Regions from separate parts of the Brenneria izadpanahii genome, predicted to be linked through region 3. Evidence: predicted binding sites of a transcription regulator. Region 3 holds the regulator's gene; each other region holds the start of a gene.
The links. Region 3 encodes Fur, which represses iron uptake genes when iron is present. Its sites were predicted from a motif close to ATAATAATGAGAACNACTATCAA; they were not measured.
Positions count from the first base shown of each region.

Region 1: a site for Fur is predicted at 2,509-2,531, ahead of HC231_RS19800 (TonB-dependent siderophore receptor). Genes of this name have one in related genera too.
Region 2: a site for Fur is predicted at 2,388-2,410, ahead of HC231_RS21720 (TonB-dependent receptor domain-containing protein). Genes of this name have one in related genera too.
Region 4: a site for Fur is predicted at 2,992-3,014, ahead of HC231_RS10475 (TonB-dependent siderophore receptor). Genes of this name have one in related genera too.

Region 1 covers NZ_CP050854.1:4,447,820-4,454,000, forward strand. Annotated here, with positions in the region: gene yghX (YghX family hydrolase) at 1-207, shown strand, start outside; gene HC231_RS19800 (TonB-dependent siderophore receptor) at 293-2,467, opposite strand; gene HC231_RS19805 (DMT family transporter) at 2,763-3,716, opposite strand; gene HC231_RS19810 (Dabb family protein) at 3,911-4,234, opposite strand; gene HC231_RS19815 (winged helix-turn-helix domain-containing protein) at 4,315-5,499, opposite strand; gene HC231_RS19820 (helix-turn-helix transcriptional regulator) at 6,008-6,181, opposite strand, start outside.
Region 2 covers NZ_CP050854.1:4,851,779-4,857,959, reverse strand. Annotated here, with positions in the region: gene HC231_RS21720 (TonB-dependent receptor domain-containing protein) at 1-2,286, opposite strand, end outside; gene parC (DNA topoisomerase IV subunit A) at 2,761-5,031, shown strand; gene HC231_RS21710 (1-acylglycerol-3-phosphate O-acyltransferase) at 5,234-5,971, shown strand.
Region 3 covers NZ_CP050854.1:3,730,427-3,736,607, forward strand. Annotated here, with positions in the region: gene HC231_RS16650 (methyl-accepting chemotaxis protein) at 1-1,490, opposite strand, end outside; gene fldA (flavodoxin FldA) at 2,051-2,578, shown strand; gene fur (ferric iron uptake transcriptional regulator) at 2,907-3,356, shown strand; gene glnS (glutamine--tRNA ligase) at 3,493-5,151, opposite strand; gene nagE (N-acetylglucosamine-specific PTS transporter subunit IIBC) at 5,324-6,181, opposite strand, start outside.
Region 4 covers NZ_CP050854.1:2,319,272-2,325,452, reverse strand. Annotated here, with positions in the region: gene HC231_RS10495 (SpoVR family protein) at 1-784, shown strand, start outside; gene fadR (fatty acid metabolism transcriptional regulator FadR) at 850-1,569, opposite strand; gene dsbB (disulfide bond formation protein DsbB) at 2,015-2,545, shown strand; gene HC231_RS10480 (hypothetical protein) at 2,542-2,739, opposite strand; gene HC231_RS10475 (TonB-dependent siderophore receptor) at 3,081-5,276, shown strand; gene HC231_RS10470 (siderophore ABC transporter substrate-binding protein) at 5,356-6,181, shown strand, end outside.

The sequences.
Region 1 (6,181 bases), 720 kb from region 3:
CACTACGCGGAATTGGATACCCGTATCAATGAAGGCTGGCCGGCCTATGAAGAAGCGCTGAAAGCGGCAGGCAAAACTTATGAAGCCCACATTTATCCGGGTGTGAATCATGGTTTCCATAATGATTCGACGCCGCGCTACGATAAAGCCGCCGCCGATTTGGCCTGGGCCCGCACCATCACCTGGTTCAACCGCTATCTGGCGTGATGTTCAATAAGGGCCGTTTTGCAGACGCGTTGCTATGATCGGCTATGCCCGGATAACTCCGGGCATAGGGATTACAACAACAAGATTAGAAGTTGTAGGTTACGCCAGCATAATAAGCCCTTCCTGGCTCGTTATAGGTCGATGCCCCTTCATTTTCGCGATAGACGCGCTTGTCGAGCAGGTTGCTGATGCCTGCATTGATGCGCACGTTTTTAATCACGTCATAGTTCAGCCCGACGCCCACCACGGAATAAGCGCCGACTTCATTGGTAGACAGGCTACCGTTCTCATTACGAATGTCCGGATACTGACGAGGTTTCTGACGACCGTACATGGTCCAGGCCGCATTGGCGGACAGCTTATCAGTCACCTGCCAGTCCAGCATGGTGTTGATGGTGTACTTGGGAATCACGGACAACGGATTACCCGTATCCTTAAACTTGGAGGTGATCATATAAGTGGCATTGGTGCGCCAATCCAGCGTATCACGCACCAGCGGCACCGTCAGATTCGCTTCCAGCCCTTGCACCAGCGCCTTGCCGCCGTTTTCCCAGCGCAGAATATTACCGCCGTCAGATGCTGTGCCGATAATATCCGTTCCGGCAACAATTTTATTCTTGTAATCGTTGCGGAAATAGGTGATGCCCGCATCGTAGCCGTTGTTGCTGAACGACAGACCGATTTCCTTATTGACGCTGACTTCCGGATCCAGATCGTCATTGCCAAGCAGATAACAGGCGCCGCTTGTGATACTTGATGGGCAGCCGTTACCATTGGTGCGCAGCAGATATCCCATGCTGGATTGATACAGGTTAGGCGCTTTAAATACCCGGGCAATGCCCGCCTTCAGCTTGAAGTATTCGCCGAGTTCCTGAGAGGCATTCAGACTGGGACTCCAGTTGGCGCCGAATTTGCTGTGATAATCGAAACGAAGCCCCGGAATAATATTGGTGCCGGGCGCGGCCTCGATATTATCCTCAAAATAGAGCGCGCTGAGTTCCGCGCTGTTTTTGGTGCTGCGGTTAGCCGGGTTGCCCGACACATCGCCAACGTCAACGGTTGGCTGACTGGTCGCGGTCATTGATGCCGGATCGTTAAGCTGCTCACGATTCCATTCCGCCCCCAGGGTGGCGGTCTGTTCAACCAGCAGGTGGAACGGAATATTCAACTCGCCGTTGGTCTTATAGTTTTCCAGCCGACTGGTGGCGTACTCGTTGCTGTTGATCATCCCCTCAACGCGTCCGGTTGAGCCTTCTTTCAGACGCGTATTATTAGTTTTCTCATAGTAGAACCCCAGACGCGACTGGCCCCAGTCCCAGATGCCGTTATGAGTAATGCCGTAATTCTGGCGGTACATACGGTTGGTTTCCTGACCGTACAGCGTCGGCACCAACGTGCTGAGGTTAGCGTTGCTGTACTGCGTATCGCCTGCGTAGATATTGCCCTGGCGGCTGTAGCCATATTCGAAATCCAGAACCTGCTGGGGATTGATTTTCCAGGAGAACAACGTGTTGATATCTTTATTGCGCACCCCTTCACGCCCGGCGGCGTAAGAGCCATTTTCTTGCGTGTTGATATCGTAGGCATCGGCGTCGGTCTTGTTGATATTGCCGTATAGACGCATAGTCAGCACATCGTCAATCAGCGGGCCGTTAAGGCTGAAGTTAGCGCGCTTGGTGGCGCCTTCCTTACTGTCTTCCGGCTGGTTGGTATAAAGAGAGAATGAACCGTGCCAGTCGTTAGTGGGACGTTTGGTAATAATATTGACTACGCCGCCGGCGGCACCGGAACCGTAGCGTGCGGCAGCCGGCCCACGCAGCACTTCAATACGATCCACCATTTCCACCGGCACCCAGTTAGTGTCGCCACGGGTGTCGCGCTCTCCGCGCCAGCTATAGCGAACGGCATTACGTGAGGTAACAGGCTTGCCGTCGATCAGAATCAGGGTATTTTCCGGCCCCATGCCGCGGATATCGATCTGGCGGTTATTGCCCCGGCTACCGGATGCGCTGTTGCCGGTCAGGTTGACGCCGGGCATCTTGCGGATAATATCCGACAGATCGTTAACCGGCGGCGCTTTTTCAATATCTTCTTTGGTGATAATGGAAACGCCGGGCTGCTGTTTTAGCGCTTCTTCCGCCGTTGCCTGAACAACCATAACGTCTTCTTGCGTCTCTTCCGCCGCGTAGGCATGGCTGCCCAAAATCCCTGCTAAAAGTACGGCCAATGGTCGTTTGATGTAATTACTTGTTACACTCATTAAATTCATCCCCATCAATGCACATAATTGCAAGAAAAGTTATGATAATAAGAATGATTATCATTGTATATATATCGACAAAAACCTCACATTTCCTCCATAACGTAAAGATTTGGTTAGGAAAAGATGATGGCGCGCACCGATGGGAAAACGATGAATAGAATTAATAAACAATAAGTTATATTAAAAAATAAATGGTTGAGATCGGCTTATATCGCAAACCTCAACCTGAAGATCATTTGGGATGGGATACCGCAGGAAGCGCGCTGAAAACATGTTCAGCAAGTTTAAATTGTTACCTTTTGGATTGAACTTTTACCTTTGGCGAGGCGTCGCTTTGCTCTTGTTTGCTCCTCATATTCGAGCAAATCAGGCCCGCAACGATAGCGGCAATACCGGCGGCATGATAGGCATGCAGCCGTTCTCCCAGGAACAATGCCGCCAACACCACGCCGAAAACCGGAATAAGGTGTATGGTCAAGCCCGCCCGAGCCGGCCCGAAACGACTAATAGCCTGGGTATACAGCAGATAGGCAATGACCGAAGGGAATATCCCGACATACAGCAAGGCAGAAAGCGACGCCACGCCCCAGGTCGCCCGCTGGCCGGAACTATACTCAGCGATATAGAACGGCAGCAGCATAACCAGCGCCAGCGCGATCTGTATCCCCATCAATCCTATCCGCTCAAGATCGCCCGGCAGTTGACGCAGCCATAACGTATAAAGCGCCCAGCAAACCATGGCCGCCAGCACGATTGCATCCCCAGGGACGAAAACCAGCGCCTGCCACTGCGACCAGTTTCCATGCATAACCAAAGTCAGAACACCGGCAAACGACAAAATCAACCCCACATACTGACTCATTCTCAGCCGCTGACGATAAAAACAGGCGCCCAACATGACGATCAACAGCGGGATCAGCGAGTTGAGCAACAGCGCATTGTTGGCCGTGGTGGTGCGCAACCCCAAATAGATAAGCGAATTGAACGCGGCCACCCCGACCACAGAGACTCTCAGCACTTGCCAACGGAGTTCCCAATAGCGCCGCCAGTCACGCCGCATCGCCCAGAATGAAAACGGCAGCAGACAGATCAGCGCGATCACCCAACGCCAGAAAGAGAGCGTCATCGGCGTTAGGTCATGGCGCACCGCTCTGCCGACAACAAAATTGCCGGCCCAAAACAGCGGCGGCAATATCAGCGTTAGCCAGGAAAACAAGGGAAGTGACCAAGCGGAAGAACGCGCCATCGTAACAGTGTCTCCGATAGGGTGAATCAAGATACCTATTGTCCGACCTCAATCTCAGAGGAACAATAGCCGCAATGGCTATCTGGCAAGCGCCATAAGTATTTCGATCAAAAGATTAAATAAACCAACCACAGGCAAAAACAGGAAACGGGTAAGCCTCTTTTCAGCGCCGACACTTGTCCCCCGCCAAACCACTACCCTTGCACGCGGCTATTATCCGACAGCACCGGGTAATCCAGCACAATGATATCGCTTAGCACCGGCCGGAAAATGGCTTTCAGTTCATCGTGCTTTGGATGCGGTAAATAGCGCTGGCGCGCCTGTTCGTCGCGAAATGTCATCATCACGCAGTGGGTAAAACCGGCATTTTTCCCTTCCGGACTATCGTTATACCCCCACTCAACCGCCTGCACGCCCTCAATATTTTCGGGCATTTGCAGAAATGCCGTTTTCACCTGCTCGATTTCCGCGGCGGAGGCTTGCGCGGTAAAAGTTATCAATAAAATGTGGCGTATCATTCAGAACTCCAATAGCTATTTTTTCTGTTTTCAGTAAGTAAAACAAGATGGATTGCCTGAGTAAACCCAGCCACTCCACCTCATAAAGGCACGGTAATGGTCTCGATCGGCGCGATTGCCAGGCTCGGCAACCCGAGCCATAACGCCATCAGGCGCAGCTCCTCCTTCAGCCGTTCAAGCGTGCACGGCGGCGCGCCCGGTTCGAGGTGCGCGCTCTGGACGATCAGCACGCCCGCTTTGCGATCCGCCTTTAAATCCACCCGCGCGACAAGCGCGCCATCCAGCAGAAAAGGCAGAACGTAGTAACCATGTTCACGCTTATGAGCGGGCGTGTAGATTTCGAGCCGGTAGCGAAATCCGAATAATCTTTCCGTTCGCGGGCGATGCCAGATGAGCGGATCAAACGGCGACAGCAGCGCCGCGCCTTCGAGCTTACGCCCGGCGCGCGCGTCCTTATGCAGATAAGCCTGTTGCCGCCAGCCGCGCACGCGCACCGGGATAATGATGCCCTCCTCCACCAAATATTCGATCGGCAGTCGCGCGTCCGCGGCGGGAATGCGGTAGTAGTCGCGCAGATCGTCCGCAGTCGCGATCCCCAGCGCCTGAGCCGAACGCGCAAGAAGCATTCGTCGCGCGTCAACGCCGGAGGGCGTAGGCAGATCCAGAATCGATCGAGGCAGCGCGCGTTCGGGCAGATCATACACCCGCTCGAAGTTACCCCTACGGTGTGTCGCGACAACCAGCCCCGACCAAAACAACCATTCAAGCGCGTGCTTGGCGTCGCTCCATACCCACATTCCTTTGGATGCGCGGCGGCCCGCCACGTCAGAGGCAGCCAGCGGTCCCTCGGCTTTTATGCGATCGAGCAAGGCGTCAGCCTCGGGCCGCTTCTCACCGGCATAGGCTACGAGCGGGCGCCAAACGTCCTTACCGCGCCGCGCGCGAGCCATACGCCAACGCAGAAGAGGTTGGCAGTCGATAGGCAACAGCGACGCTTCGTGTCCCCAATATTCGAAAAAGCGCTTAGGTCTGGCCGCGACCAGCGCATCGAGGGCGGCTGGTTCGTATGACCCCAGACGCGAGAAAAGCGGGAGATATTGAGCGCGAATGAGAACATTCACGCTGTCGATTTGCAGCAGGCCAAGCCGATCGATCGACTTGCGCAATTGCGCGGCGCTGCGATTCCCTTCGCGTGATAAGGCGTTAAAGCCCTGGGCCGTAAGCGCGATGCGACGCGCTTCGGACACGGAGAGTTCCGGCTTCATGGCTTCAATCCCGATACTGTGTCGATGAATACCGGCACGACAGCCAACGCCATCTCCGGTTGCTCCAAATGCCAACCGCGATAGCTCCCGCTCGCGATAGCCGCTTGCCAATCTCCGTTCCGCGCATGGAACGGAATTGCCCGAATAGCCGAATCATCTGCCCGCGCATGAGTTATTTTTTCTCCCTAGCCGCTCTCTACCGGCGCTTAGCGCCTAACGTTCGCGCGTCTCTGACGCCGCCTTACGTAAGGGTAGACGTTCGATCCCCCTTTGGGCTATTTGTTAAAATAGCAAACATTTATCCTCTACGAACGAATATTCTTTGACGCCGCCGTTTCATCGATGGCCCCGGCGAACGGCGCCGCGATTCAGCATGTTCAAACCGGGAATAAGAGGATTTATCATGCGACCGACCGGGAAGCGACGCTCACAAACTCGCCGCGGCCATATCGACCGCGCGTTCAGCGAATGGGAAAGCGGAGCAAGTGATCTGATGCGACGATCGCGATTAGAAGCGCGCCTTCAACTGTCTTGGGGTAACGCCGAAGACGCGGCGCAGCGCCGTGGAAAAATTCGCCGGGCTGTTATAACCCGCCATGCTTGCCGCCTGAGCAATGCCGATGCCTTCTTTTTGCAGCGCCAGCATGGCGCGCTGTAACCGGCAGTTACGCAGATATTCAAA
Region 2 (6,181 bases), 1.1 Mb from region 3:
GCTGCTTGGATAGTTCCAGTATTTGCGATCGGTAATATTGTAGATGCCGCCGCTCAGCTTCACGTTTTTGGACACGCGGTAGTAAGCGGTCAGATCCACCAGGCCGTAGCCGGGCACCCGCATATACTCGCTTGTGGAATCGGTAATTGGCGTGCCGCTGTTGTTATAGCTCTGGCGGTTGGTGTAAGAGGCTTGTTTGCCTTTGTTGAACGTCGCGGTCAGCGCGGCGCCATAGTTTCCGTACGGATCGTCATAGGCGACGCCTACGATGGCTTTCATCGGCGCTACGCTGGCCAGATCGACATATTTGTCTCCCAGGTAGCTGGATTTGGATGCGCCTTCGGCGTAACCGAACGCCAAGCGCGCACTTAAACCGTTAACCTGTTCGAACCAGGTGCCGAAGTTGAATTTGGTACTGATTTCACCGCCGTAAATATAGGCTTTATCACGATTTTCCGCCTGATAGACGATGTTGATATTGCTCGGTACGTTGGTGAATTTTTCCGGATTGGCCGTCCGGGAGTAACGGGTGTAGTCAATGAAGTTTTTATAGTCATTGTAGAACGCGGCGGCGCTGACCGTAATCCCTTCAACCGCTTCCCCTTTCAGGCCCAGCTCGAAGTTATTGCTGGTTTCGGTTTCCAGCTCGGGGCTGCCCAGCAGCGCATATTGTGCGCCGTAAGCCGTCGCATAGTTTGCCGTCAGGTTATAAGAACCATACAACTGGCTGGCGTTGGGGAACTGTGCGCCGCGCTTGTATTGCAGATAGGTGGTCAGTTTTGGCGTAATGTCATACAGGAAGCTCAGGGAAGGCAACACCTGCGAATCGCTGAACCCTTCGCCGTAGAGTTTTTGCACGTCCGAATCGGAAACGTTGGCGTCGCCACCGCTCATATTGGACAAATTGGTGGCCTTGCTGTTTTGATAGGCCACACGCACCGCCGGCACCACCGAGAAGTCATGGCCGGCCAGATCCCAGGTCATTGTGTCCTGTACGAAACCGCCCAGAATATAAGTGCGGCTATCCGCTTCTGGTTTGGATATGTCATTGTACGAGGTTAACTCCGGATCGAGGCGATACGGGCGTTCTGTTTTCGATTCGCTGGCGTTCAAGCCCCAATTCAGATTATGGATGCCCCATTCTTTGGACATCTTGGTTTCCAAACCGTAGGTCTTCACATTGTAATCGGAATAGATGCGGTGAGCCTCAGCCGCGGTGGCGCCGGTGGTTGCCGGCGCCCAGGTATTATCGTGCGCTTCGGTCTGCTGGTAGTACGCCTTGGTTTCAGCCAGATCGATCAGCGGGTTGTCGGTTGGCGTCCAGCGATCTTTCAGGCTGGCGCTCCAGCGACGGGTCTGGCTGCTCTGCTGCGCTCTGCCGTAGATTGTGCTGGTGCTGGTGCCCCAGTAGTCATAGTTGGTATGGTTGGTTTTGTGGTAGTAATCCAGCGTGCCGGTCAATTGATGGGTATCCGTCGCCTGCCAAATGCCGGACGCCATTATCGCGTCGGAGTGCCAGTTGGCCGGATAGGCATCGATGGTGCCGCTGTTGTTTTCGGTTTCCTGGCCGTCGCGGCGGCTGATCACAATCACGCCGCGCAGGTAGTCATCGCCCGCGGCGGCGGTGATGCCGTTGTGCCAACTGCTGTTGGATGAATCATAGTCGCTCTGGTAGCCGAAGTAGCTTGATTTATTGGCGGAAAGATAATCATCGGCGGATTTGGGCAGGAAAGACACCGAGCCGCCCAGCGCAGTATTGGGGTTGGATACCGCGGTGGCGCCGGATTCGATGCCCACGGAGCCATACATATAGGGGTCGATATAGTCGCGGCCGATACCGAAGGTGTTGGAGCCGGTTCGACCGACGGAAGGCCGCCCCGTGGCGTTGGGTTGCGCGATGCCGTCCACGTCGATGGCGATGCGGTTGGCTTCCAGCCCGCGGATGTTATAGCCGGTATAGCCGCCGCGATCTCCGGTATAACCGCTTTTGCCGGTGTTGGAGCCGCCGCTGGCGCCGGTGGCGCTGATCAACGGCTGGTAGCGCATAATGGTGCCGAAATCATTGCCGCCCTCTTTCTGCATATCGCTGGCGGTGATGGTGGTTTTGCTGCCGGCTTCTTTCTCAACTTTGGGAGAATAAACCGTCATCACGTCGCCAGTCGATTCAGATTTGCTGGCCGTATTGGTTTGCGCAGATGTTGGGGTATCGGCGGCAGCGCTGTTGAATGCTGTGCCGGCCAAAATCCCGGTGAGCATGATTTTTTTGAAATTCTTGTTGATTAACATAGTGATACTCTATTGATAGACGACTCCAGCGACCAGGGATGGTAACGCGGGCAATGGACTTCGGCGGAAATGAAGCCAGGGTTTGGTAACAACACAGGAACACCGTAATGATAATTATTACCGAACATTAAGAGTTATCATTCGTCTTTTCAATTGCGGTTTTATTAAAAACTCTTAATAAAAGTGTCTTCTGGATGTCATTATTTGTCGTTGGGCGGAACGGCCAACTATTCGGAAACGGAAAAAGACGAGAAGCATGAGAAGCCGGTTTGACCGCCGCGCAAACCTGGGCCGATGCGCTGAAAACGGCTCACCGGCATGAATCTCAGGCGGCGATGCCGCATCGCCGGCGGCCGTTAAGGTTGCCGGCCTTTGTTCTCTGTGACAGGAGACCGCCGGATAAGGTACTATTCCCGCCAAACAAGCGTGTCGGAAAGCGTTCTAATCGCGCTGCGATGTGAGGAAACGAGATAAATGAGTGAGATGACGCATGACGGCGCAGAAAGCCTTGCGCTGCACACGTTTACTGAAAATGCGTACCTAAATTACTCCATGTACGTCATCATGGATCGGGCATTGCCGTTTATCGGCGATGGCCTGAAGCCGGTACAGCGGCGTATCATTTACGCCATGTCGGAGCTGGGCCTGAACGCCAGCGCCAAATTCAAAAAATCCGCCCGTACCGTCGGCGACGTATTGGGTAAATACCATCCGCATGGCGACAGCGCCTGTTACGAAGCGATGGTATTAATGGCTCAGCCCTTTTCCTATCGCTATCCGCTGGTGGATGGCCAGGGGAACTGGGGCGCGCCGGACGATCCGAAGTCATTCGCCGCCATGCGTTATACCGAATCCCGCTTGTCCAAATACGCGGAAACCCTGCTTGGCGAACTGGGGCAGGGCACGGTTGACACTGTGCCGAACTTCGACGGAACGATGCAGGAGCCGAAAATGCTGCCTGCCCGCCTGCCGAACATTCTGCTTAACGGCACCACCGGGATCGCCGTAGGTATGGCGACGGACATCCCGCCCCACAATATCCGGGAAGTCGCCGCGGCGGCCGTCGCGTTAATTGATAAACCCGGCGCCTCGCTGGAAGATTTATTGCAGCACGTGCAAGGGCCGGACTTCCCGACGGAAGCGGAAATCATCACCCCAAGTAATGAAGTGCGTAAAATTTACCAGAACGGGCGCGGTTCGGTGCGGATGCGCGCCATCTGGAAAAAAGAAGATGGCGAAGCGGTGATTACCGCGCTGCCGCATCAGGTTTCGGGCGCCAAGGTGCTGGAACAGATAGCCAGCCAGATGCGCGCGAAAAAGCTGCCGATGATTGAAGATCTGCGCGATGAATCGGATCACGAAAATCCCACGCGTCTGGTGCTGGTGCCGCGTTCCAACCGTATCGATCTGGATCAGGTGATGAACCACCTGTTCGCCACTACCGATCTGGAAAAAAGCTACCGCATCAATATGAATATGATCGGTCTGGACGGCCGGCCCAGCGTTAAGGGACTGGTTGAAATCCTGACGGAATGGCTGGTGTTCCGCCGTGATACCGTGCGCCGCCGGCTGAATTACCGGCTGGAGAAGGTGCTTAAGCGTCTGCATATTCTGGAAGGGTTGCTGATTGCATTCCTGAATATTGATGAAGTGATCCACATCATCCGTACCGAAGATGAGCCCAAACCGGTATTGATGCGCCAGTTTAGCCTGAGCGAAACCCAGGCCGAAGCGATCCTGGAACTGAAATTGCGTCATTTGGCCAAGCTGGAAGAGATGAAAATCCGCGGCGAGCAGGACGATCTGGCGAAAGAGCGCGACCATTTACAGGCATTGCTGGCATCCGAACGCAAGCTGAGCAATCTGCTGAAAAAGGAAATTCAGGCGGATGCCGCCGCTTACGGCGACGATCGCCGTTCGCCGCTGAAAGAGCGCGCTGAAGCGAAAGCGATGAGCGAACATGATTTCGTGCCTTCGGAGCCGGTCACCATCGTATTGTCGGAAATGGGGTGGGTTCGCAGCGCCAAAGGGCATGACATTGATCCGGCGGGATTAAGTTACAAAGCGGGCGATAGCTTCCGTTCCGCCGCCCGCGGTAAAACCAATCAGCCAGTAGTATTTATCGATTCGACCGGCCGCAGCTATGCGCTGGACCCGCTGACCTTGCCTTCCGCGCGCGGTCAGGGCGAACCGTTGACCGGCAAGCTGACGCCGCCGCCGGGAGCGACCATCGAGCATGTGCTGATGGCCGCGGACGATCAGCCGCTGCTGATGGCCTCCGATGCCGGCTACGGCTTTGTCTGCACCTTTAACGATTTGGTGGCGCGCAACCGCGCGGGTAAAGGCATCATCACGCTGCCGGATAATGCCAAGGTGCTGGCGCCGCTTGAGATCCACGGCGAGGACAATACCCTGCTGGCAATCACCGCCGCAGGCCGGATGCTGTTGTTCCCGGTTTCTGACTTACCGCAGTTGTCGAAAGGAAAGGGCAATAAGATCGTGTCTATTTCGTCAGCGGACTTCTCCAGCGGCAAGGATCGTCTGAGCTGGCTGCTGCTGCTGCTGCCGCAGTCGTCGGTCACGTTGTTCTTCGGCAAACGAAAACTGATTCTGCGCCCGAACGACTTACAGCGATACCAGTCTGAACGCGGGCGAAAAGGGACGCTGTTGCGCGGCTTGCAGCGTATCGATCATATTGATGTCGATGCGCCGAAGCGGATCGGCGGCGGCAGTAGCGAAGAGTAAATAATCAACGCCGGGAAAGCGCGATAAGAGTAAGATGGCCGCGCTTTCCCTGGCGATTCGCCCCTTCGGATTTCATCCTGTCTACAGACCGCCGGCCCTCTGCGTATCGCAGCGGAAAACTGACCGTTCTGCAAAAGGAATCACCGTGTGTTTTGTAGCAGAATAGCTATACTAGCGGCGGCAGTTGGCTTATGAGGTTGTTATGTTATTCATTCTTCGTTTTATTGTGGTGATCGTATTTTCGATTTTAGTCTGTGTTTTTGGATCTATTTACTGTCTTTTCAGTCCTAAAAACCCGCGTCACGTTTCGACATTCGGTCACCTTTTTGGTCGCCTGTCGGTGGTGTTTGGTTTAAAAGTAGAACTGCGGATCCCAAAAGAAGCCGCGCATTACGGCAACTGTATTTATATCGCGAATCACCAGAATAATTACGATATGGTCACCGCTTCGAATATCGTGCAGCCGCGCACGGTCACCGTGGGCAAGAAAAGCCTGCTGTGGATCCCTTTCTTTGGCCCGCTGTACTGGCTGACGGGGAATCTGCTGATCGATCGTGACAACCGGGCCAAAGCGCACGGCACCATTGCTCAGGTGGTCAAACATATCAAGGAAAAGAATATTTCCATCTGGATGTTCCCGGAGGGCACGCGCAGCCGGGGACGCGGGCTGTTGCCGTTTAAAACGGGGGCGTTTCATGCCGCCATCAGCGCGGAAGTGCCGATCGTGCCGATTTGCGTTTCCACGACCAGCAATAAAATAAAACTGAACCGCTGGAATAATGGTCATGTCATCATAGAGATGCTGCCGCCGATCGATACCCGCTCCTACGGCAAAGATCAGGTACGCGAGTTGGCCGCGCACTGCCATGACATTATGGCCGCCAAATTGGCGCAGTTGGATGCGGAAGTCGCGGAACGCGAAGCGGCGGAAAAAAAATAATTCGCAAACGGCCTATCCCTTTGCTTTTCGGTAAAGGGCTATTTTTCAGGTTTAACATTGAGCCTGATAATAAACACAGAACAATAAAAATAGACTGTTCCTGAACGGTCGCTCTAACGTCATCTCCCGTCTATTATTATCGCCGTCGTGGCCGGGGATCTGCGGGAATGACGCAGGAAGGCGGCTCGACGACGGAGCATTAATGTAGTG
Region 3 (6,181 bases):
GCGGCCGATGCCTGCTCGACCAACGCCGCGTTCTGCTGGGTGACGCTGTCCATCTCTGAAACGGCCTGAGCGACCTGAGCTATCCCCTTGCTTTGTTCTTCCGATGCGGAAGCGATCTCTCCCATGATATCGGTCACGTTAGTCACCGCGCGAACAATGTCGTGCATGGTGTTGCCGGCCTCTTCAACCAGATGGGAACCGGTATCCACACACCGGACGGAATCCGAAATAAGCCCCTCAATTTCTTTGGCGGCCTGCGCGCTGCGCTGCGCCAAACTACGAACTTCGCCGGCCACGACGGCAAAGCCACGTCCCTGCTCGCCGGCGCGGGCCGCTTCAACAGCCGCATTCAGCGCCAGGATATTGGTTTGAAAGGCGATGCTGTTAATCACGGTGGTAATCTCGGCGATTTTCCGTGAACTGCTGGAAATTTCCGACATGGTTTTCACCACGTTTTCAACAATATCGCCGCCCTTCTTCGCCGTCGTAGAGGCCTGCAAAGCCAATTGGCTGGCATGGTTGGCGTTTTCGGCGTTCTGTTTTACCGTTGCCGTCAATTGCTCCATGCTGGCGGCGGTTTCTTCCAGTGCGGAAGCCTGCTGCTCGGTACGTGACGACAGATCGTTGTTCCCGGCGGCGATTTCCGAAGATCCCTGATAAATAGAATCGGTGCTGTTTCTGATGGTGCTGACCGTGTTGGCCAAACTGGTTTGCATTTCACGTAAGAGAGGAAATAACCTGCCGACGCAGTTACGGCCAAAATCCACGATAGGTTTGCCTAACTGGCCTGATGCAATCACGCTGAAATGATCGCGCAGATCGTTCAATGGCCGGACCAGGAACTTCACCAAATAGCGATCGGTCAGGAACAGCATAATCACCCCGACGATCAAACCTGCCAGCAAAATGTTTTGACCAATAGAGGTGATCTGCTCGAAACGCACGCCGGCGGCAACAAACTTTTCAGACGCGACTTTATTGAGGGCCGACATCGATGCGCCGAACTGGCGGCTCAACGGCGGCACCACGTCTCTGGCCTGGACCTGATAGTCATCCAGCAAATTTGCCGAGGCTTTCTGATATAAAGGTTCGACGCCTTGAACAATCAGCGTATTCCAATCGCGACTGGCCGCCTGCACCAGCGCATCATCCAATCCCGCATGATCTATCCCATTGAATGCCGCCAAATCCGCTTTTAACGTATTCAGCGCATTCAACGCCGATGCCTGCTCTCTGTCCGCGGAGGCATTATCGCCGCTGCGGCGCGCATCAACGGCGCGGGCCAAACGCGTAACCATACGAAAATACTGATCGTTAGCCTGATTAACAAAATTCATGTTTTCCACCAGCAGGCTGCTGGTTTTAGACGTTGTCGTCATCTCCTTGAAAGAAAATATCGTGTATATCGACACGCCTCCCCATAGTACACAGAAGGTGCCGAGTACCCATAACATGGCCGTTCTGATGGCGATGTTCCTTAAAAATCTCATAGTTCACTCCAAACCCGAACACGCATAAAAAAGGAAGATCTTGCCGGCAATAGGCGGCAAGATAACGAGAATTCTATTAATTAGGCTTTCATCACTCCTTCCTGTCGCTAATCTTTCGTCCTGTCGAAACGGATACAATCCACGCTTGTTAATCGACAAAATACGGGGAATGTTTAGCTTCTGAACTGTACTTACCGTCGTTAATTTTCTATTCTTTGAACAACCTCATAACTTTTCATAAACATAAGTTTTATTGATCCATTCGATATGCATTTAAAGAATATATCCAGCAGGTTTCGCGGTGCCGGATAACGCGTTGGCTTTTTACGGGCGAGGCTCACAGGGGCCGAGTACAAAACCGGCGCATCTGCAATTTGACGAAATGGCGAGGCGGATTATGGCCGGTTCAATCCGGGAAATGGACGCCGACAAAATTCATGCCGCTATTTACTTATCCTTACCGATACGAGTTTCTCATGCAGTGAGTGTCTGTTATTATTAGCCGATAAGTGGGTAAGGCACTGCTCCATATCATTAAGAATCAAGAGGTTATTCAATTCATGGCACTCATAGGAATTTTCTTTGGCAGTGACACCGGCAATACCGAAAACATTGCCAAGACCATCCAACAGCAACTGGGAACCGACGTTGCCGAAGTTCATGACATCGCCAAAAGTAGTAAAGAAGATCTTGAAGCCTTCGATATTTTACTGTTGGGTATCCCAACCTGGTACTACGGGGAAGCTCAATGCGACTGGGATGACTTTTTCCCTACGCTGGAAGAAATTGACTTTACCGGAAAACTGGTCGCCATATTTGGCTGCGGCGATCAGGAAGACTACGCAGAGTACTTCTGTGACGCGATGGGCACCATCCGCGATATTATCGAGCCACGCGGCGCGACTATCGTTGGGCACTGGCCGACCGAAGGCTACTACTTTGAAGCGTCTAAAGGTCTGGTGGACGATAAACACTTCGTCGGTTTGGCCATCGATGAAGATCGTCAGCCTGAACTGACCAGCGAACGCGTCACCGCCTGGGTGAAACAGATCAGCGAAGAGTTGAATCTGAAAGAGTTGGTTGGCTAAAACGGTTTTCCGGCTCTGATAGCCATACCTGTCAGAGCCGGGTTAATAGAAAAAACCTTTCGCAAAGATTGATACATTTTTTTAACTTCTTCCTATAAGTATGTACAATACCCACATCGGTTATGTGCATTCATTTGGTGTACCCCAATACCAACAATACATTGCATGGTACGTCTAGATTGTATATGGATATAATATTGTTAACATTTCACTGTTTTCATTTTGTATGCACGGTTCTATAATTGAGACGCTATTGCATTTTTTGAGCCGACCGATGTCATAGGCTAGGTAGCCTCCATTGATAAGTAAGCAACAGGACTAAATCCGCATGACTGACAATAACACCGCATTAAAGAAGGCCGGCCTGAAAGTCACTCTTCCAAGACTGAAAATTCTGGAAGTATTGCAGGACCCAGAGTGCCACCACGTCAGTGCGGAAGATTTATATAAAAAACTGATTGATATGGGCGAAGAGATTGGTTTGGCGACCGTCTACCGCGTACTGAATCAGTTTGATGATGCTGGTATCGTAACCCGCCATAACTTTGAAGGCGGTAAATCGGTTTTCGAACTGACGCAACAACATCATCATGACCATCTGATTTGCCTGGATTGTGGCAAAGTCATTGAGTTCCGTGATGAGTATATCGAAGCACGCCAACGCGAAATCGCGGAAAGACACGGCATCAAGCTGACTAACCACAGTTTGTATCTGTATGGCCATTGCAGTGAAGGGGATTGCCGTGAAGACGAAACCCTGCACGACGCAAAAAGATAAATCTACCGCATAAAAAAACCGCCGCGGCGATTTTCAACGTCGCTTGCGACGGCCTGTAAGGTGACGGGTTGAATAGCCCGTCATAAAATAAAACCGCCGAGGCGGTTTTATTTTATCCTTGCGGCAAATCCTGCCGTTATCCTACCCAGGTATCCCGTAAGCCCACCGTACGGTTAAATACCAGATTCTGCGGACTGGAATAAACTCGGTCAGCGCAGAAATAGCCTTCACGCTCAAACTGATACGCTTTTTCCGCTTCGGCCTGCGCCAAGCTCGCCTCAACGAATCCATGAGTCACTTTCAGCGATTCAGGATTGATGGTTGACAGAAAATCATCCGCCGCCCCAGGATTGGCGACGCTGAACAAACGATCGTACAGACGGAATTCCGCCGGCAGACCGTGCGTCACGGATACCCAGTGGATCACGCCTTTTACCTTACGGCCATCGGCCGGATCTTTACTTAAGGTATCAGGATCATAGCTACAATAAATAGTAGTGATGTTACCCTGCTCGTCTTTATCGATACGCTCCGCCTTAATCACGTAAGCATTACGCAGACGAACTTCTTTACCTAACACCAGACGCTTGTACTGCTTATTGGCCGACTCACGAAAATCAGCGCGATCGATATAAACCTCACGGCTGAATGCCACCTGGCGCGTCCCCATTTCCGGTTTATTCGGATGGTTTGGCATCGTAACCCACTCTTCATGACCTGAAGGCAGATTTTCAATCACCACTTTCACCGGATCGAGCACCGCCATGGCGCGCGGCGCGTTTTCATTCAGATCGTCACGCACACAGGCTTCCAACGCCGCCATTTCAACGTTGTTATCCTGCTTGGTTACCCCGATGCGGTAACAGAATTCACGGATAGATGCGGCGCTGTAGCCACGGCGGCGCAAGCCGGAAATCGTCGGCATACGCGGATCGTCCCAACCTTCGACAATTTTTTCCGTCACCAGCAGGTTCAGCTTGCGCTTGGACATGATGGCGTATTCAAGGTTAAGGCGAGAGAACTCATACTGACGCGGATGGCAAGGGGTGGTGATATTATCCAGCACCCAGTCATATAAACGGCGGTTATCCTGGAATTCCAAGGTACACAGGGAGTGGGTCACGCCTTCCAGCGCATCGGAAATACAGTGGGTAAAATCATACATCGGGTAGATGCACCATTTGTTGCCGGTCTGATGATGCTCGGCAAACTTAATGCGGTACAGAACCGGATCGCGCATCACGATAAATGACGATGCCATATCGATCTTGGCGCGTAGACAGGCCGTCCCCTCGGCAAAACCGCCGTTACGCATTTTTTCGAACAGTTCCAGGTTTTCCTGTACGCTGCGATCGCGATACGGGCTATTTTTACCCGGAGAGGTCAGCGTACCGCGATATTCGCGGATCTGTTCCGGCGTCAGTTCATCGACGTACGCCAGCCCTTTACCGATCAGCTCAACCGCATACTGATGAAGCTGATCGAAATAGTCGGAGGAATAGCGAACGTCGCCGCTCCATGAGAAACCCAGCCAGTTAACATCGCGTTTGATCGATTCAACGTATTCAATATCTTCTTTCACCGGATTGGTATCGTCAAAACGCAGGTTACATTTCCCGTTGTAATCCTGAGCGATCCCGAAATTCAGGCAGATAGACTTCGCATGTCCGATATGCAGATAGCCATTCGGCTCTGGCGGAAAACGCGTCTGAATATGGTCATGCTTACCTGACGCCAGATCTTCATCGATAATCTGACGGATAAAGTTAGTTGGGCGGGCTTCAGCCTCACTCATGCTTGATTCCTCAATGCTAAAACGACGTATAACCGCTAATGATCCAACAAGCTACGCTGGGAAACAACCGTTAGTTTCATTAAAAAACAAAAACGGGATGAGATAGCGATCTCATCCCGCAAATTTACCTTATGCCGCGCGATTCAAATACGATGAAAAGCGCGTATCGACATTATTCTTCGCTGACTTTCTTCAGCGCCGAAGCGATCGACTCAGCCTGAGTGCCGACGACGATCTGCACGCTCTGTTTATTCAAACGAATCACCCCGGCGGCGCCTAATTGCCTGGCCAGTTTGTCATCGACCAACCCTGAATCCACCACGTTCAAACGCAGCCGGGTGATGCAGGAATCAATACCGGACAGATTTTCTTTTCCGCCGATGGCCTGTAAATACCCCCTGGCCTGCGTGAGAACATCACCGGATGGCGACGGAACCGCCGCATTCACATCATAGCCGTCGGCCTCGCTACCGCTTACCGACAGTTCGCGTCCCGGAGTCAGTAAATTGAAACGCGTGATGGTGAATCGGAATACGCAGTAGTAAACGACCGAGAACACAAGACCCTGCGGTATCAGCATATACCAGTGGGTCGCCAGCGGGTTGCGCGACGACAGCACCATATCCACCAGCCCGGCGCTGAAGCCGAAACCGGCAATCCAATGCATACTGGCCGCAATAAATACCGAGATGCCGGTCATCACCGCATGCAGAAAATACAGTACCGGCGCGACAAACATAAAGGAGAACTCCAGCGGCTCGGTGATGCCGGTAAAAAATGCGGCCACCGCCGCGGCCAGCATAATCCCGCCGATCTTGCTTTTGTTCTCCGGACGGCTGCAATGATAAATCGCCAACGCCGCGCCAGGCAGACCAAACATCATAATCGGGAAAAATCCGGCCTGATAGCGGCCGGTAATGCCGACCACGGCTTTACCGGCATCAATCGACTGCTGCCCGGCAAGGAAATTGGGAATATCGTTAATACCCGCCACGTCAAACCAGAACACCGAGTTCAGGGCGTGATGCAA
Region 4 (6,181 bases), 1.4 Mb from region 3:
GCTGGAACCCTGGCAACGTGAAATTTTGCGCATCGTCCGTAAGGTCAGCCAGTATTTCTATCCGCAAAAACAGACGCAGGTCATGAATGAGGGATGGGCCACGTTCTGGCATTACACCATTCTTAATCATTTATACGATGAAGGCCGGGTTTCCGAACGTTTCATGCTGGAGTTTCTGCACAGTCATACCAACGTGATCTACCAGCCGCCGTATAACAGTCCCTACTATAGCGGCATAAACCCCTATGCGCTGGGCTTTGCGATGTTCCAGGACATCAAACGCATCTGTCAGGATCCGACGGAAGAAGACCGCTATTGGTTCCCGGATATCGCCGGTAAAGACTGGCTGGAAACGCTTCATTTCGCCATGCAGAACTTTAAGGATGAAAGTTTTATCAGTCAGTTCCTGTCGCCGAAAGTGATGCGTGATTTCCGCCTGTTCACCGTTCTTGACGACGATAACAACAATTATCTTGAAATCGCTGCGATTCATGATGAAGAAGGCTATCGTTTAATCCGGCAGGAGTTGTCCGCGCAGTACAACCTGAGCTATCTCGAACCGAATATTCAGGTTTGGAATGTCGATTTACGCGGTAACCGTTCGCTGACGTTACGCTACATCCCGCATAATCGCGCGCCGCTGGATAAGAGCAGCAACGAAGTGATGAAGCATGTTCATCGTTTATGGGGATTTGAGGTATTTATGGAGCAGGTGAACGAAGACGGCAGCGTCGAACTGCTGGAGCGGTGCCCGCCCCGTAATGTTTCATCCTCACAGCCTTGAGCGGAATTAACTGAAAGGCGGATATAAGGCCAAGGGTATTCAGGCAATGCTGAATACCCTTTTCTTTAGCGTCGGATTTCAGCGATATCGCGCGGAATAGCGCTTTGCATGCTATGCCAGATAGCGCCGCTCTCTTTGCCGTAATGCCGAACAACATCCAGCACCTGCTCATATAACCCTTCGCGGCATAATGCTTCCAGCCGGCCATAAAAATCCAACGCCAGTTTGCGCGCATCGGGATTGGAAAAATAATAACGGCCTACGCGGATATACAGCCCTTTCAATCCATTCAAGATTAACCCATAAATAGGATTGCCGGACGCAAACGCCAGTCCGCGGAATACGTTGTAGTCAAGTTGGGCAAAAGCGTCCGCGTTATCATCCACCGTTTCGGTTTGCTTCAACACGTCTTGCGTCTTTTCCGGGTGCTGCCGCAACGCGGTGCGGATAAAGATAGCCGCGATATTGGTACGAACGGACAGTAGGTTATCGATGAGTTGCGGTACGCTGTCGTGATCGAGCCGGGCAAGCGTTTCCAGAATATTCAGCCCTGAGGTTTCCCAGAAATTATTGATTTTCGTCGGTTTACCATGCTGAATAGTCAACCAGCCGTCACGCGCTAAACGCTGAAGCACTTCTCGCAGCGTGGTGCGCGTCACGCCTATCAGCTCGGAAAGCTCTCTTTCCGCCGGCAGAATTGATCCCGGCGGGAAGCGGTTATTCCATATACTTTCGATAATATACTCTTCCGCGAATCCAGCCGGACTTTGCGCCTTTATAACCATGGGTTTGATGTTCCGTAGCGATATTTACCGATGAAAAACACACTCATCATACCAGATGAGCCAGCCATGATATAGCGCCGCCGCCATACCCGAAACAAATTCAATATAAAACTGTGACTATCAACAACTCCCTTCCCTACGGCATCGATATACTCATTGACTGGTCATAAATATTTTCGGACATGCCGCGTAACCCGGCCGATGCCCGGCATCGTATTAGCCGGAAACATATCCGGCAGCTATTAGCGCTCACATTCGTGTATAGTAGTCAATACGATGCGATTTCGGCCCCGAAACCACACCGGGTCGACGATTATTGAACCGTCGCGGAATAAATAAGAGAATCAAATAAATACACGCTACGTTTTGCACAGTGAAATGATGGTAGTGGAGCCGCTTCGGTTTACACTGCTGATTCGATCATTTTTAGCATGGAATACTTGTTATGTTGCGATTTCTTAACCGTTGCTCACGCGGGCGCGGCGCCTGGCTGTTAATGGCATTCACAGCCTTGATTCTGGAACTGGTCGCGCTTTATTTCCAGCACGTATTGGGGTTAAAACCCTGCGTGCTCTGCATTTATCAGCGAAATGCGCTCTTCGGCATTATGGGCGCGGGTCTGCTGGGCGCCATCGCTCCCGCCAGTCTGTTACGCTATCCCGCCATTGCGCTATGGATATACAGTTCGTTCGAAGGACTGCGTCTGGCCTGGGAACATACCAATATACAACTTCACCCATCTCCTTTTACTACCTGTGATTTTTTCGTCAGTTTCCCATCATGGCTGCCGCTGGATAAATGGCTCCCCGCTATATTCAACGCAACGGGCGACTGTTCGGAGCGCCAATGGCAATTCCTGTCGCTGGAAATGCCGCAGTGGCTGATTGGCATATTCGCCGCCTATCTGTTGATTGCCGTGCTGGTATTAATCGCCCAGCCTTTCCGCCCTAAACGACGCGACCTTTTCAGCCGCTAAAAATCGACGAATTGAACGATAGCCGCCCGGCTGAATAAACCCGGCGCCGCCCGTTTAAACGCCCCTGCCGGCAAGAGATCATCCAGAATCAGTTCCCCTGATTCTGGATTTTTTCTGTCTGAATAGGCGGTGGATGTCGCCGTTGACGCTTCTTCCGCCGGGCGGAACGTCTTTCCCCGCTCCCTTGCTTCCACATGACTACCTCTGACTCCGGCCTGTCAAAAACCTGCATCCGCCGCCGCCGGCTTCCCGCTGAATACAAACGGCGCGACTCATCCCGATAATGGATATCACAGCCTGCCGCCGCCGACTTCACCAGTCTCGCGTTGCGCAGCAAAACGCACGGGTGTAAAGACCTGCATACCTCAAAATAGGAATCTCCATAATTTATTCACACTATCAATTTATTTAAAAAAACCGTGATTCTGAGAAAAATTCTACTCCTGAAAATAACGCTAATGATTATCATTCATATTACATTTATCATCCGACTCGACCTGTACAAAAAACAACCACAGCAACGAGGAGGCATGGAATGTATTTTCAGGGTATTAAATACAGCAAGAAACCACTGACATTGTTACTGGCAGGATTCATGGGCGGCGGCAGTTATGGCGCAACGGAATCCTATGACGAAGATACAATGGTGGTGCAGGCGACGGCGGAAGAAGCGCTTAAGCAGCAACCCGGTGTTTCCATCATAACCAAGGAGGACATCGAACGTTCGCCGCCGGTCAACGATCTGTCGGAGATTATTCGCAAAATGCCCGGCGTCAACCTGACCGGCAACAGCGCCACCGGCGCTCGCGGCAATAACCGGCAAATCGATATTCGCGGCATGGGGCCGGAAAACACCCTGATCCTGATCGACGGCAAACCGGTCACGTCACGCAACTCCGTCCGCTACAGTTGGCGCGGCGAGCGCGACACCCGCGGCGACAGCAACTGGGTTCCGGTGGAAATGGTGGAACGCATCGAAGTGTTGCGCGGCCCGGCGGCGGCGCGCTACGGTTCCGGAGCCGCCGGCGGCGTAGTCAATATCATCACCAAACGCCCCACCAACGACTGGCGCGGTTCGTTCTCCCTGTACGCCAATCAGCCGGAAGACAGTAAGGAAGGCGCGACCCGACGCGCCAACTTCAGTCTGAACGGCCCGTTGATCGACGATGTGCTGACCATGCGGCTGTACGGCAACATCAATAAAACCGACGCCGACGACTACGATATCAATCATGCGCAGAACGGCTCCTACGCCGCCGGGCGCGAAGGGGTGCGCAACAGGGATATCAATACGCTGCTGTCGTGGAAGATCAATCCGCTGCAGATCCTGGACTTCGAGTATGCCTATAGCCGCCAGGGCAATATCTATACCGGGGATACCCAGCATAGCAACAGTAATATCCAGCCCCTATTGCCCGCTTACTACGGCGAGGAAACCAACCGCATGTACCGCCAGAGCTATGGCGTCACGCATAACGGCATCTGGGACTGGGGCCAGTCGCGGCTGGGTTTCTACTATGAGAAGACCAACAACACTCGCCTGTCCGAGGGGCTATTCGGGCGCGGTGAAGGGATGATTGACGTTAACGCCGACGAATATTCCACCAGCCGGCTGGATAACTATAAGGCTAGCGGCGAGTTGAATATTCCGTTCCGCCTGCTGGCGGAGCAGACCGCCACTATCGGCGCCGAATGGAACCGCGAAGAGTTGGACGATCCGGACTCAACCAGCTACACCGCCACCGATAGCGACATCGGCGGCATCCCGGGCAATCCGAACGAACGCAGCAGCAAAAACAGCGCCACCCTGAGCGCCATCTATTTCGAAGATAATATCGAAGCCGCGCCGGGCACCCATATCATCCCCGGACTGCGTCTCGATTACCACAATCGGTTTGGCGCCAACTGGAGCCCGAGCCTGAACGCATCCCAGGAACTGGGCGACTATTTCAAGCTAAAGGCGGGGATCGCCCGGGTATTCAAGGCTCCTAATCTCTATCAGTCCAGCAAAGGTTACCTGCTGTATAGCAACGGCGGCGGTTGTCCGCTCGGAACCAGCGGCGGTTGCTATCTGATCGGCAACGACGATCTGGATCCGGAAGTCAGCGTCAATAAGGAGATCGGGCTGGAGTTTACTTATGAAGGCTACGACGCCGGGCTCACCTACTTCCGCAATGACTATAAAAACAAGATTGTCTCCAGTACCGGCGCCCTGGATACCTTGAGCAACGGACGCAGCGTCTATCAGTGGGAAAACGGCGGCAAGGCGCTGGTGCATGGATGGGAAGCCTATCTGACGGTGCCGCTGGTGCGGGATACGCTGGACTGGCGCACCAACGCCACCTGGATGATCAACTCCAAGGACAAGACGACCGGCAACCCGCTGTCCGTCATCCCCAAGTACACCATAAACACGATGCTGGACTGGCAGGTGAACGAAGATCTGTCCGCCAATTTGAGTTGGACCCTGTACGGCCGCCAGAAACCGCGCCAGCATTATGAAAATGGCGCGGATTCCGGCGTAGGCGGCGGCACCCTCATGTCGACCAAAGAGCTGGGCGCCTATTCCGTCCTGGGCGCCAGCGTGAATTACGCCGTCACGAAAAATGTGCAGGTTAATGCGGGCGTCAGCAACCTGCTGGACAAGCGAGTCTATCGTGATAATCAGGGCGCATTTACCTATAACGAGCCGGGGCGCGCCTATTACGCCGGCGTGACCTATAACTTCTGACTTCTCATGCCGATTGCCGGGCCACCCGGCAATTTCTCATGACGCATCAATCACACAGACAGGCCTTGTTATGAGCAAAATAAAATTCTCTCCAGCACGTTCGGCGGCCATCGCTATGGCGCTGTTTTTATCGGCCGGACTTAACCGCCCCGCCGCCCCGCAAACGATAACTATCGAACATGCGCAGGGCGCCACGCAGGTGCCGCTAAACCCGCAGAAAGTGATCGTATTCAACCTGGAAACGCTGGATATTCTGGATGCCCTGGGGGTTAACATCAGCGGCGTGCCGCAAACCAACACCCACTTGCCGTCATTTTTAGCCAAATATCGCGGCAGCGAATACATGAACGCCGGTACGCTGTTTGAACCCAATTACGAAGCGCTGAGCGACGCCGAACCGGACCTGATCGTCGCCGGCGGGCGCATGCGCGATGCGTATGACAAACTCAGCGCCATCGCGCCCACGGTTTCCCTGAACATCGACAGTAATAACTTCGTGGCTAGCCTGGCCCAGCGTATGCAGCAAATCGGAGTTATTTTCGGCAAAGAGAAGGAGGCGCAACAGAAACTGGATGCGTTTAACCAACAGGCCGAGCAGGTTAAAGCCAAAGCCGCCGGCGCGGGTAGCGCCATGGTACTGATGATCGGCGGTGGAAAACTCTACTCTTATAACCCGAACTCGCGTTTTGGCTTTATCTTCGGCGTTCTTGGTTTTACACCCGCCGCTGTTCTGCCGAAGGAAGGATTACACGGCAATATCGTAAGTGCGGAATTTTTGCTGCAATACAACCCCGACTGGCTGTTTGTGGTGAGCCGCGACAGCGCGATCGGGAGCGGCGAAGCGGAATCGGCAAGACAGGTGCTGAATAATCCGCTGGTTCACAAAACCACCGCATGGCAGAAAA